DNA from 4 places in the Paenibacillus sp. FSL L8-0470 genome. Region 1 is predicted to be linked to each of the others. Evidence: riboswitches for the same ligand, from Rfam matches in the RefSeq annotation. Region 1 holds a riboswitch; each other region holds the start of a gene.
What was found. A riboswitch is a leader RNA that binds a small molecule or an ion and turns the genes downstream of it on or off. The one in region 1 is predicted to bind cyclic di-GMP.
Positions count from the first base shown of each region.

Region 1 (3,127 bases):
ACCGGCGTTGGCGTTGGCGTCGCCGTCGGTATCGGCGTCGGTGTTGGCGTCGTCGTCGGTATCGGCGCTGGTGTTGGTGTTGGCACCGGTGTTGGCGTTGGTGTCGGCACCGGTGTTGGCGTCGTCGTCGATATCGGCGCTGGTGTTGGTGTTGGCACCGGTGTTGGCACCGGTGTCGGCGTTGGTATCGCCGTCGGTGTTGGCGTCGCCGTTGGTGTCGGTGTCGCCGTTGGTGTTGGTGTTGGCGTTGGTACCGGCGTTGGCGTTGGTGTCGGCACCGGTGTTGCTGTCGGCGTTGGCGTCGGTGTCGCCGTTGGTGTCGGTGTTGGTACCGGCGTTGGCGTTGGTACCGGCGTTGGCGTCGCCGTCTGTGTCGGCGTTGGCGTTGGTGTCGGCACCGGTGTTGCTGTCGGCGTTGGCGTCGGTGTCGCCGTTGGTGTCGGTGTTGGCGTCGCCGTCGGTGTTGGCGTCGCCGTTGGTGTCGGCGTCGCCGTCGGTGTTGGCGTCGCCGTTGGTGTCGGTGTCGCCGTTGGTGTTGGTGTTGGCGTTGGTACCGGCGTTGGCGTCGCCGTCGGTGTCGGTGTCGGTGTTGGCGTCGCCGTCGGTGTCGCCGTTGGTGTCGGTGTCGGTGTTGGCGTCGCCGTCGGTGTCGCCGTCGGTGTCGCCGTTGGTGTCGGTGTCGGTGTTGGCGTCGCCGTCGGTGTCGCCGTTGGTGTCGGTGTCGGCCCGACTGGCGGCACCGTTCCCTCAAAGGTATGATGATGCATCTGAATATAACCGCTGAATCCTTTTGCAATAAGAGTACCATGCAGCTCAGCACGGCTGAACGCCACAAAGGCATGAGGCGCTAACATGGAGCCTTCAATGGTCGTGTTGCCATTAGCTACAGAAGAAGCTTCGTAGAAGTTGAACAACACATTATGAGATTTTCCGTTCCACATTTGAAAATCCGGAATGACGACCTTATTCCCGCTTACATTGATAATTACCGTGGCGTTTCCTGCAATATTGAACTGGAGACCGTTGGTAACCGCCAAATCCGCAGCAGTCAAATGAATGACATTAAAGGAATCCGGAGCGTTAATCGTCATTTTCCCTCCATCTCTGACAAAGGGCTGCGTTTGTTTCAGAGCAGCGAGTTCACTCGAACGCTGAATCAAAAATTGCTCCTCAGCTTGAAAATCGATCGGATGATCCTGCCGCTTACCTCCTTTAAGATCGGCTCCTGAACTTTTCATACTGCCTCCATACACAGAGGTGCCATAAACTGTTCCATTTGAAAAGTCGATGTCTTTGCCGGCGATAAGCACATCTCCGCCCACAGCATCCTTGGATACGCCATATCCCTGAAGAGTAATGTTCCCTGCAGCAGCGAGCCGTCCGTGGATCTGGTCATTGCTTTGTGCAAAATCTCCAAAGATAAAGGCGTTGAAATTCCCGGCGACTCCCAGCACCGGTGTTGGGGTGTACGGCATACTTGCCGCCGCTTCTGCATTGATCCCCGGATGAAGCATATTGCCGACGGTTAAAACCCCCGTCAGAATCAAGGCTAATGATTTTTTCCTCAACAATGATATGTACCTCCTATGTAACTATTCTATGAATGCACAGATTAGCCCGTAACAACAAAAAGACCGCCAAGAAGGGTTAGCTTCATGGCGGCCGGACGATCGTGGCACCTTTAGAGTGCTGTAGATTCCTGACTTTGCGTCCCGCTCTTTCGAACGGTTTGCGATTATACATGAGAAGTTGGTAACAGTTGTTTTCTATGTAGTCTATGACTTTTGTTACTTTCGGACTAGAATCAGTCTATCTCTTCACCCCTCCGTTTGTCAATCTATTCCTTATTTTTTTTGCTAGATTCTCTGAAAAAGTCCTCAATTCCGCAACACATAAGGGTTTCGTTGTATTCACCGATCACATAAAACAAATTTTCAATATTAAAAATTAGTATATTCGAACCATTTTTCAACTCATGTCGAAACAGCAAAAAAACTGTCGCCAGCTCTTGGCAGCAGTTTTTAGTCATTGTCAATTTACATAAGTCAGCGGGCAACGGCCGGACTTAGGATTTGTATATTTTATAACAGCTGAACCCAGCCGATCATGGACATCCATAGTGGAACACTTAAAAACAACCCGAACAACAACCCGCGGCGGAGACTTCCCTCATAATTCATCACAATTCTCCTTTTTAATGAGCTTTATTTTTCAATATTTATTATTTCAATTTTAATATAAAATAATTCTTATAATTATTTTGTGAATTATGTCACATTGTTTCAGTTGTTTAGAAATTCCATTGATTAATTTTCGAATAATCGGTTAAAATACGAATATACGTTCTTATTAGAGGTGATTGAATTTATGCATAGAGCGGAGAGTAACGATAATACACTGGTCAAATCCTATATATTGCTTCCGCTGATTTTATCAGCCTTTGAACGGGATTCAGCCATTATGTCGACACAACTGCGGACCCCCGCCCCATACATGGATGTTCTCCGTACTGCTGCGAATGCGGCTACTGCCGATCTGAGGGATGTGCGCGCCGAAATGAGGAAACGCGGAGTTAAAGTCTATGAACAGCAGCGGCTCCAGGTCGGCATCGAGGCCAAATTTATATGCCGGGGATATCATGAACGGATGCTGCTACTGGATGACGTCATCGCTGCACAGGCCGCTATCCATATGCGCAAATACCTGGGACTCGATATCTCCGGCTACTACAGTTATGAGGAACAGTACAAAATCAAACCCGGTCCTCAAGCAAGCCTATAGACTTTGGAGCGTTGAAGAATAAAAACAGGCCTCGCCATGGGAGTCGGCAAGACCTGAATAAAGTACCTGCTATAAATTACATTAAAACCTTCCAATAGCCCAATGTGCCGAAAATAACTACCAGCGCCACGGGATATAGAATTCTCCGGCTTACCTTATCCTTAAACGTAAGAAATAAACATAACATGCAAAGCCACGCAATAAGAAGACTGCCCATTTCCTATGCATACGCTCCTTCCTGAACAACCTGATTGGCTCCGGCAGAGATAAAGATACACAAAGCCCTATATTTAAAAAGATACCCGGGCGGTATCCCTTTCATACTTGTATTTCACCGGACCGCCGG
Region 1 covers NZ_JBBOZM010000001.1:507,552-510,678, reverse strand. The annotation lists gene NST99_RS02345 (collagen-binding domain-containing protein) at 1-1,571, opposite strand, end outside; cyclic di-GMP riboswitch class I at 1,655-1,744, opposite strand; gene NST99_RS02340 (hypothetical protein) at 2,368-2,781, shown strand; gene NST99_RS02335 (ASCH domain-containing protein) at 3,113-3,127, opposite strand, start outside.

Region 2 (3,127 bases), 2.7 Mb from region 1:
TGCATTTCAAGCTCGTCTTCCTTACGCATATACTGCTCTTCAGGGGTTGGCCCGCGATCCTTCTCCTCCAGTAAGTTACTGCTTGTTAGGCCTGGGGATTTCCGCCTTTTCAGTGACCTGAAGTGGTTGATCGCAATGGCGTACAGCCAAGCCGCAAAGCTTGATTGGCTATGATGCCCGCGGAGTTTCTGGTATGCCTTAATAAATGTTTCCTGGGCCAAATCCTGTGCATCCTGGTGACTGGCGCCCATACCGAGCAGCAGACCATACAAGCTTGACTTGTATTTGTCTACAAGTACCGCAAAGGCCTCCCGGTTGCCCTGCAGCACTTCGGCAATGATTTGTTCGTCGTTTTCCTGTGCCTTCATCCAGTGCCTCCAATTGATTTATTTGTATATAAGACGCACCAGCGCCACAATATTTCTCACTTTTAATAAAAAAGAAAGATTATGTTCAGATCATACTACACATTGCAGGGGGAAGAGAGAATGAAACAAGACGAAGCAATCCGTCAGGTAGGCCTGGCCGTAAAGGGTGATCCGGCAGTCAGGGCGGTATTTCTGAAAGGCGCACATGCCAGAGGAGAGCAGGATGCTTACTCGGATGTTGATTTGTACTGTTTGGTCCACAGCGAGGGCTTGACAGATTTTTTAGCGCGCAGAATATCCCATATGGAGAGCTATAAACCGCTGATATTGTGGTCGGAAGCTAACTTCGTAGGCCCGCAAATTGTTGGCGTATTTGAAGACGGTCTGCATTTCGATCTTTATACAGTGACTGAGGAGAGTCTGAAACAAACTGAGCAAATCCTTGTCCTGTATGATCCCGAGGGATATCTTGCCAACTACAAGGCAGCAGAGAGCTTCCCCATGTCGGATGCGGAGATTACGAGGATCCTTTCCGGTTTCACTTTCAGCCTTCTGGAATTTGAAACCGCGTATCTTCGCGGCGATTTGCTCTGGGCACATCGGCTCGGCAGTCATCTGGCGGCAGATCTAATGGCGGTTCTGCGGCATGTAGTAGATCCTTCTACAGCGCAGCTAGGTATTAAGAGACTGCATCACAAACTCAGTCCACAGCAACTGGATGAGTTAACAGGAGCGTTAAATGGTCTTGGACCGGACGCATTACCTTCAGGTGTGAAGAAGCTGGTGGACCTCGCTGCAGCGTTAATTGCAGACTTGACAGAACGGCTGTCAGAGAACTGGAATCAACGTTTTTTCGATTTTATGGTCAAACGGATCTATGCACTATCGTAGCCAAACAGATACAGCGAACAATATTTGAATGTGAGAAAAAAGGAGGATAATGACTGCTATTGTCGAATTATAAATTTAGATAGATAATAAATACCAAAATATGTTTGTGATTCGGAAGCGCCAGCTGATGAACAAAGGCAACTCCGCCGAAAGGCGGAAGACGCAAAGCCACCGGTCTAAACCGCTCACGAAAGCGGCATGACAGCGGGGACGCTCATGTAGTTTGGTTTTTTGTTGTCTAAATACAACAAAAGGAGAATAAAAAAACATGTTTTTGAAGATTCGCCACAAATTGAGGCCAGGCTTAACGTTTATTCTGGCTGCGGTCTTGGCTGCAGGCCCCCTGATTGCCACTCCGGTCCACGCAGCTGCGAAGTACACTTTTACGGATGTCAAAACTGCATATAACATGCCGCTTGACTACAACTACAAGTTCACAGGTGACACGATCGCTTCACTGGAGAAGGATAGCAAAGGGGCTTATCAGCTGTACTTACATAACTGGAAGAAGAAGACGACGGAGAAGGTCACTTCAACTAACACGTTCAAAACGAACTTGCAGCTCCTGGGAGACAGTGTTTATTATTATGAGTCCACAATTGAAGTGACTAAGCAAATTAATATCTACCCGAAGAAGCTGGTACAGTACAATTTGAAAACCAAAAAAACAAGCGAGCTTCCGCTGGAAGTGAATAATCCGGAATTACTCGGTGTGGGTGATAAATATTATGCACACAGCAGTAGCTCATATTTTTACTTCACTAACAAAACGACGCTGGAAACCCAGACCATTAATGATCTCGGTTTTGATCAGGTCTACCAGTTTGTAGATGACAAGTTCATCTATAGCAAATGGGACACCGGCACGTTGTATCTGTATGATCTGCCAAGTTCAAAAACAACTGAGATTTATAAGCTGAAAGAAAATGAATCCTTCAACCTCGTAGCTTCGAATGGTAAAGATATTGTCTGGATGATTGACTCCAAAGAAGTGGATACTGCCGGCAAGACCAAAAATTACTTCATTTATATGACGATGGACCGCAGTAAAGCCGGAGCCCCGGTAAAAGTATTGCTTAAACGTGAATGGGTAATTGGCGACCGGAATGATCTATTAATCGTGGGTGACAATTATGCGGTGTTCTCGGAAATGATGAACAATAAACTGGTAGCCCGCGGAGTGAACCTCCGAAACGGGGAACTCTTTTTGCTTGGGGAACGAAACCGCAGTGCGGACAATTTTGTGTATTTTAATAAAGACACTTTGATCTCACGCGACGCGAATGACTATATTGTGCTTCGTACAATAGTCAGAACACCATAAATAAATTTTTAGAAACTATCAAAAAAAAGTGCAATTTGATGATAGCAGTAAAGCGGTAAATCTTGGGTATCAACCTATTTCCAATGAATCCCGCAATCACAAATTAAAAAAACAACTAGAGGAGTGCGTTAAAAAATGATCGCAGAAACTAAAATGTACCCGGAATTCAACACCATCTTCATCAGCTTGCATGGATTTGCCGAATTGGCTGAAACGGTAAAAGAAGTGGAAATATTCGAGGCGTCCATGCCGACCTTGCCGATTCACGAGATGTCTCTGATTATTGACTGCAATGATATGGCGCCCTTCAAGCCGGAGATATTGCCGGTTCTGGAACGCTGCTATGTGCTGTATAACGGATTTAAACATGCGGTTCTGGTGAATCCGAAGAAAGTGGTAGCCAAATCTCAATTACAGAGAGTAGCTCCAAGCGCCGGATTTAAAGGACATTTTGTGGACACGGTGGAAGAGGCATGGGCAATCGTTAAATCCTAAATCCTAAATCGTATATCCTAAATCTAAGCAGAGGGTGGTCGACCATGGC
Region 2 covers NZ_JBBOZM010000001.1:3,230,491-3,233,617, forward strand. The annotation lists gene NST99_RS14590 (RNA polymerase sigma factor) at 1-368, opposite strand, end outside; gene NST99_RS14595 (nucleotidyltransferase domain-containing protein) at 489-1,259, shown strand; cyclic di-GMP riboswitch class I at 1,386-1,477, shown strand; gene NST99_RS14600 (hypothetical protein) at 1,528-2,583, shown strand; gene NST99_RS14605 (hypothetical protein) at 2,719-3,078, shown strand; gene NST99_RS14610 (ketoacyl-ACP synthase III) at 3,123-3,127, shown strand, end outside.
Region 2: another riboswitch for cyclic di-GMP. It lies ahead of NST99_RS14600 (hypothetical protein); the one in region 1 lies ahead of NST99_RS02345 (collagen-binding domain-containing protein).

Region 3 (3,127 bases), 1.9 Mb from region 1:
GCTCCGGTTACTACAGGGGTCTTCACTTCCGGGGTTGAACCCGGGTTCGGATCTGCGCCTGGATTTGGAACTGCACCTGGATTTGAGGTTGTCCCTGGAGTTGGAGTCGTTCCTGGGGTTGGGGTTACCGCTGGACTTGGAGTGGCTCCCGGACTCGGAGGGGTTGATCCTTCCTTCAGGTCAATCGACTCTATGTAGTCATCCTTCTTGCTGTAAAGCAGCTTATCCCCGGTAATGCCGATCAGCTTCGTTCCGGGCTCTATTGCTGGCAGTGATTTCACTGCATATGTAGAAAGGTTCACTTGCTGCAATGTGGCAGCACCGTCCCTCTCCTCTTGAAAAACTGCCTGCCCTTCACCTATCGACATGAAGGCATACTGGGTTCCTCCAGGCTTCATCTCGGTGAGATCCACAGGCAGAGCAGTCAGATCCTTGATATTCAGAATCACATATTTGCTCTCGGAAGACCCATTTTTTTGCTTAAACAGCACATCGCTGCCGTTAAAAACAAACCAGTCCACATAGCTTGCTCCGCCCAGACTAACAAGTGCACGCGTAGCTCCGCTTTTCAAATGGAGCAGACTGAGCCCCCCGTCACGGGCATTCTTATACACCACATTGCCGCCGGCCAGCACCGGGAAACGTCCTTCGCCAAGGTCGGCTTCAACACCCGTAGCCAGATCATGATAGATCATGCTGCCGTAATTTTTGCGCTCGTACCAGACTACACCGGCTCCATCCGTAGTCGGATTGCCATATGTGCCAGACTGTTTGTTAAGCTTTCTTCGGGTACCCGTCTCAAGATCGGCAGTGTAAATATCCCAGTTCAGTGAAGACTCCTGCTCTGTTCCTTTGTCGGCCCACACTGCAACGTTGCCGCTCACATAAGGCGCATCCTTGGCGGATGAACCCGATGTAAGAACAGTGCTGGCACCACTGGCCTGATTCATCGCGTGAACCTGCTTCACCCCATCGGCCCCTGCTTCCAGCCATACGATCCGGTTACCGGATACGTTATAGTCCGTTCTACCCGGATCGGTCCCGGCAGCCAAAACCTGCTTCATGCTAAGGCCGCCGCTAATCAGGCCCACAAGCAAACTCACCGCCACTGCGGAAACAACCATCCGCGAAAACTTCCCTTTCCTAATAAACCTCATTTACTTCTCTCCCCTAGCGCTATTTGTAGGCACGCCAAAAAACCAAGTGCCTTGAGCGGCCCGGCTGTCTTAACATCCTCCTTTGGATGAAGTAGACCCGTGGCTTTGCGTCTCCGACTTTCGTACGGATTTGCCTTTGTTTCAAACTCGGTTTTTCTGTCCCGTTATGGGTATACAAGTGTGACTTTAGATGTACAGGACTCTTTCTTTATCGGAATTTATCCCTATAAAATTAATAAGTCCTAGTTCTCCCTTACTTATATATCTTTTCCTTTTTTCGGAAATAGGCTTCGTTCTTCGGCATTTGTAAAGATTTACAACAAATATAGAAACAAAAAAACGGCATCTCTGCCGTTTAATTGTGTTATAGACTCTCAGGATTCGAACCCAGGACCTATATAAAGGATTTCACTAATTACTCCTGCTTTAAATGCTTGGCTGCGGCTGCAGGTGCAAACAGCGAGTTTGCAAGCAGAGCTACCGTTCCTTTATACACTGCGTGCGACGCTGCGACACTTCCCAAATGTCCTCCTATGTGCAGGTGAATCACTCCGTGAAGAGAGGACCAAATCGTACCTACAATAAATTCCGCATTTGAATCACCGGCGATTAGGCCTTGCTCTTGAGCGCTGACAATCACGGACAACAAGCGCCGCATAGCAGTAACAGTGCCTTTCATACTCTGCTCATCCGGTTTGAAATCGGCAAATGCTCCCCCAAACATCAATTTATAGTAGCTGGTGTAGCGCTGGCCAAATTCCCAATACACTTCTGCCAGATTAATTAAATACTGCTGCAGATCCTCTGACTGTGAAGCACTCTCAAATTCGCTCGAGAGTATTTTGCAGCCCTCCAGATATAATTGCTGGGCTAAACCTTCTTTATTAGCAAACAGACTATAGATGATCTTGGTCGAGCAACCCATCTTCTGAGCTACTTTTCGCACGGTGACAGCTTCCGGCCCTTCTTCCTGAAGAATAAAGGCTGCTGCATCAACTACGAGTTGACGAAGACTAGCTGTGTTCTGTAAGCGGGCTTCCTGGTAGGTTGTCAGCTTTCTATTGCTTGCGTCAGCAAAATTATTAGGTTCATTCAACTTAATCGCCTTCTTTATTTATGTTGTTATTCTCGGGAAACGCAGTTTCCAATCATATACCACGCATTCTATACAGTCGATTCCACAAAGTCAATCATACATACACATATCTTCTTGCAAATTTTTAAAAAAGAAGGTTTGACTTTCTCCAGCCAGCGGGTTACTATGATTTCAACAGGAAACAACGTTTCCTAACGAATACATCGTTTTAATAGGAGGAATAATTTTATGAATATTCAAGGAAAATGGTCGCTAGTCACGGGTGCCTCTTCCGGTATTGGCGAACAATTCGCAATACAGCTGGCTAAACAAGGAAGTCATCTGGTTCTCGTAGCCAGATCTAAGAACAAACTCGATGACTTGGCAGCGGAGCTCGAAAGAAGCTATAACATCAAGGTCAAAGTCATAGCTATGGATCTTACGGAAGCAAGTGCACCAAGCGAATTGTTCCAGCAATGCCAGCTGTTGAAACTTGAGATTGAGCTGCTGGTCAATAATGCCGGATTTGCCACTCATGGGAGGTTCGAGCAAATCTCAGGCCAGCGGCAGCATGAGGAGATTATGTTGAATGTTGCTGCCGTCGTAAATATGACTCATTTATTCTTGCCGGATATGCTGCGCAGAAGCTCTGGTACTGTGATCAATGTATCGTCCACCGCAGGATTTCAGCCGCTCCCCTATATGGCTGTGTATGGGGCAACCAAAGCTTTTGTCTTGTCCTTTACAGACGCATTATGGTGGGAGAATCGTGACCGTGGAGTCCAGTTCTTTGCACTTTGCCCCGGTTCTACAGATACAGCTTTCTTCACCGTCGTGGGGACGGAGGATGCTTCAGTCGGGAAGAAAGCAACTCCACAGCAGGTAGTTGAGACTG
Region 3 covers NZ_JBBOZM010000001.1:2,448,745-2,451,871, reverse strand. The annotation lists gene NST99_RS11020 (S-layer homology domain-containing protein) at 1-1,157, opposite strand, end outside; cyclic di-GMP riboswitch class I at 1,209-1,302, opposite strand; gene NST99_RS11015 (TetR/AcrR family transcriptional regulator) at 1,573-2,253, opposite strand; gene NST99_RS11010 (SDR family NAD(P)-dependent oxidoreductase) at 2,482-3,127, shown strand, end outside.
Region 3: another riboswitch for cyclic di-GMP. It lies ahead of NST99_RS11020 (S-layer homology domain-containing protein); the one in region 1 lies ahead of NST99_RS02345 (collagen-binding domain-containing protein).

Region 4 (3,127 bases), 590 kb from region 1:
ATTTCTGAAGGTACTTGAGAGCCCAACGGGGGAACCGGAATCCATGGTGCAACGGGTATGGCGGCAGCTGGAGGAAGCTAATATGTCGGGTTCGGCTTATCTGGCTACCGGCCGCAGCCAGGTGGAAATGATTCAGAGCCAGCTTGGCAGCGAGGTGCCTATCATCGTTGAGCCGGAACGCCGCGATACGTTTCCGGCGATTGCCCTGACAGCAGCCTACCTGTATTCCATGGAAGGCGTTTCGCCAAGCGAGACCGTGGCCATCCTCCCGGTCGATCCTTATGTGGAAGCCGCCTTCTTCGATACAGTAGTGCAGCTTGAGCAAACGATGCAGGAGAGCGGAGCGAACCTGGCGCTAATGGGTGTAGTACCCGAGCATGCTTCAGAAAAATACGGATACATCATTCCTACCAGCGCTGAGGCGGGAGCAAGCGGCTATCTGCAGGTAAGCCACTTCCAGGAGAAACCTGACCGTGAGCAGGCCGAGGAACTGATCAGCCGGAATGCCCTCTGGAACTGCGGCGTGTTCGCGTTCCGCCTGGGTTATCTGCTTGATATTCTGCAGCGTAAGGGATTGCCGCTGAACTATGAGGAACTGCAGAAGCAGTACAAACTGCTTGCTTCCATCAGCTTTGACTATGAAGTGGTGGAAAAAGAGGAGAAAATCGTAGTTCAGCCTTATGCCGGGTTCTGGAAGGATCTGGGCACCTGGAACACGCTAACTGAAGAAATGAACAGCAATCATGTAGGCAAAGGGTTCGTGACGGCGGATTCCGAAGGCACATGCCTGATTAATGAGCTGGATATTCCGATTACGGTGATCGGTGCGAAGGATCTGATTATCGCTGCCAGCCCGGACGGGATTTTGGTTACCCATAAAGCGGAGAGTCCGAGAATCAAGGAAGTGCTGAAGTCTTTTGAACAAAGACCGATGTACGAAGAACGCCGCTGGGGCCATTATAAAGTCATAGATTATGTGAAATACGATGAGGGAAATGAAGTGCTGACCAAACGGATTTTTATCGAAGAGGGTAAAAATATCAGTTACCAGCTGCACCATAAACGAAGTGAAATCTGGACATTTGTCAGCGGTGAAGCAAGCATTGTGATTAATGAGAAGATGCATAATGTCAAGGCAGGAGATGTGGTTCGTATACCGGAAGGCACCAAACATGCGATCCTTGCGCTGACGGATGTAGAGTTTATTGAGGTACAGACCGGTTCGGAACTGGTAGAGGAGGATAACATCCGCATCACCTTGGATTGGGAAGATATAGCTTTGCAACAGTTTATCTCGTAGGCCTAAATAATCTATTTAACCAATTGTTGCAAATCTAAAACAGGCATTTAGAACCATTTATTAATCTATTTTTATTAATGCTCTAAATAAAAACTTCATAGGGACGATACTTACGGTAAGAGGGATAAATCCTTCCAAAACGACAAGGCAAACCTAATCGAAAGATAGGGACGCAAAGCCATAGGGCCTTCGCAAGAGTGGCAGCCTGGCTACCGAAAGGAAGATAATTTTGAAAACTTACCGTAAGTCTCGTCTGCTGTCCACATTGTTGTCTCTTGCCATATTGTTAACCACTGTGCCTTTAGGGTTTGGGCTGTCGCCTTCAACCGCAGAAGCCTCATCAAGCACAGCAGTGCCGGTTAATCCGGACGCTTCAGCCGAAGCTGTCAAGCTGCTTAGTAATCTCTATTCCATTACCGGAAAAGGGATTATCACTGGACAGCACGATTATTTGGAGAGCCCGGATGAATTCAGCAACAAGCTGAAGGGAACAAGCGGAGAATATGCTGCTCTTCACGGATATGAGCTTGGCGTAATTAGCGGCCAGTCGGAGAGTACGGCTGCTTCGCAGCGCAAGAATGTGGTGAACAGCGCGATCAACTGGTACAAGAACGGCGGCATTGTCACAATGACCTTTCATCAGAATCTGCCGGGGACGGCGTACCTCTGGTCCAATGTGCAGAAGCCGCTCACCCAAGCGGAATTTAACAGGTATGTAACGCCGGGCACGACAGAATACGCCAGCCTGATCACGGATCTGGATAAAGTGGCGGTGTCTCTTAAAAGCTTGCGGGATGCGGGCGTTCCTGTACTTTGGAGACCTTATCATGAAATGAACGGCAACTGGTTCTGGTGGGGGAAGAAAAGTAATTTTGCTGAACTGTGGAATATTATGTATGACCGTTTCGTGAACGTTCATCAATTAAACAATCTGTTGTGGGTATGGAACCCTAATGCACCGAATGCCTGGTCCGATCCTTATGCGCTGACCTATCCGGGCGCTAGCAAAGTGGATGTTCTTGCAGCAGATATATATGATAACGATTATATGAATAAGTACTATGACAGTTTGCTTAGTCTGGCTGCCGGTAAACCGATAGGTATTGGTGAGAACGGTGAGATGCCCAGCACAGCCAAACTGAAGCTCTCCCAGAAAAATTTCGTTTTCATGATGAACTGGGGAAAAATGCTCTATGAGAAAAACAGCACAACTACGATTAAGAGTTTCATGAGCGATAGCTATACACTGACCCGGGATCAATATAAGAGTTGGAGTGCACCGGCCACTGCGCCAACACCGACGGCAACACCGACGCCAACGCCAACGGCAACACCGACGCCAACGCCAACGGCAACATCGACGCCAACACCAACGGCAACATCTACGGCAACGCCAACACCTAAGGTTACGCCAGCACCTGTACCAACGCCTGACTCTAATGATTCAGTGGAAGCGCCTGTGGTGAGCGGACTTAAGGGAGAGTACTTCAAAAACATGACGCTTTCCGGTACGCCCGCCTTGGTGCGCAATGATGCATTGCTTAATTTTAACTGGCGCCAGGGTTCGCCGGATCCTTCAATCGGTATAGATTCCTTCTCCGTCCGCTGGACCGGTCAAATCAAGCCAACGTATAGTGAGACTTATCAGTTTTTTACCACTTCGGATGACGGTATCCGCGTTTATATTAACGGTAAAGCTGTCATTGACAGCTGGATGAAACAGAGCGGAGCCGAGCGTACCGGAAGCATCGCTTTAACAGGCGGTCAGTTGTACGACATCAAGGTTGAGTATTACGAGAATGCCGGCGATGCGAATATCCGCTTAAT
Region 4 covers NZ_JBBOZM010000001.1:1,094,430-1,097,556, forward strand. The annotation lists gene NST99_RS05040 (sugar phosphate nucleotidyltransferase) at 1-1,300, shown strand, start outside; cyclic di-GMP riboswitch class I at 1,437-1,517, shown strand; gene NST99_RS05045 (PA14 domain-containing protein) at 1,530-3,127, shown strand, end outside.
Region 4: another riboswitch for cyclic di-GMP. It lies ahead of NST99_RS05045 (PA14 domain-containing protein); the one in region 1 lies ahead of NST99_RS02345 (collagen-binding domain-containing protein).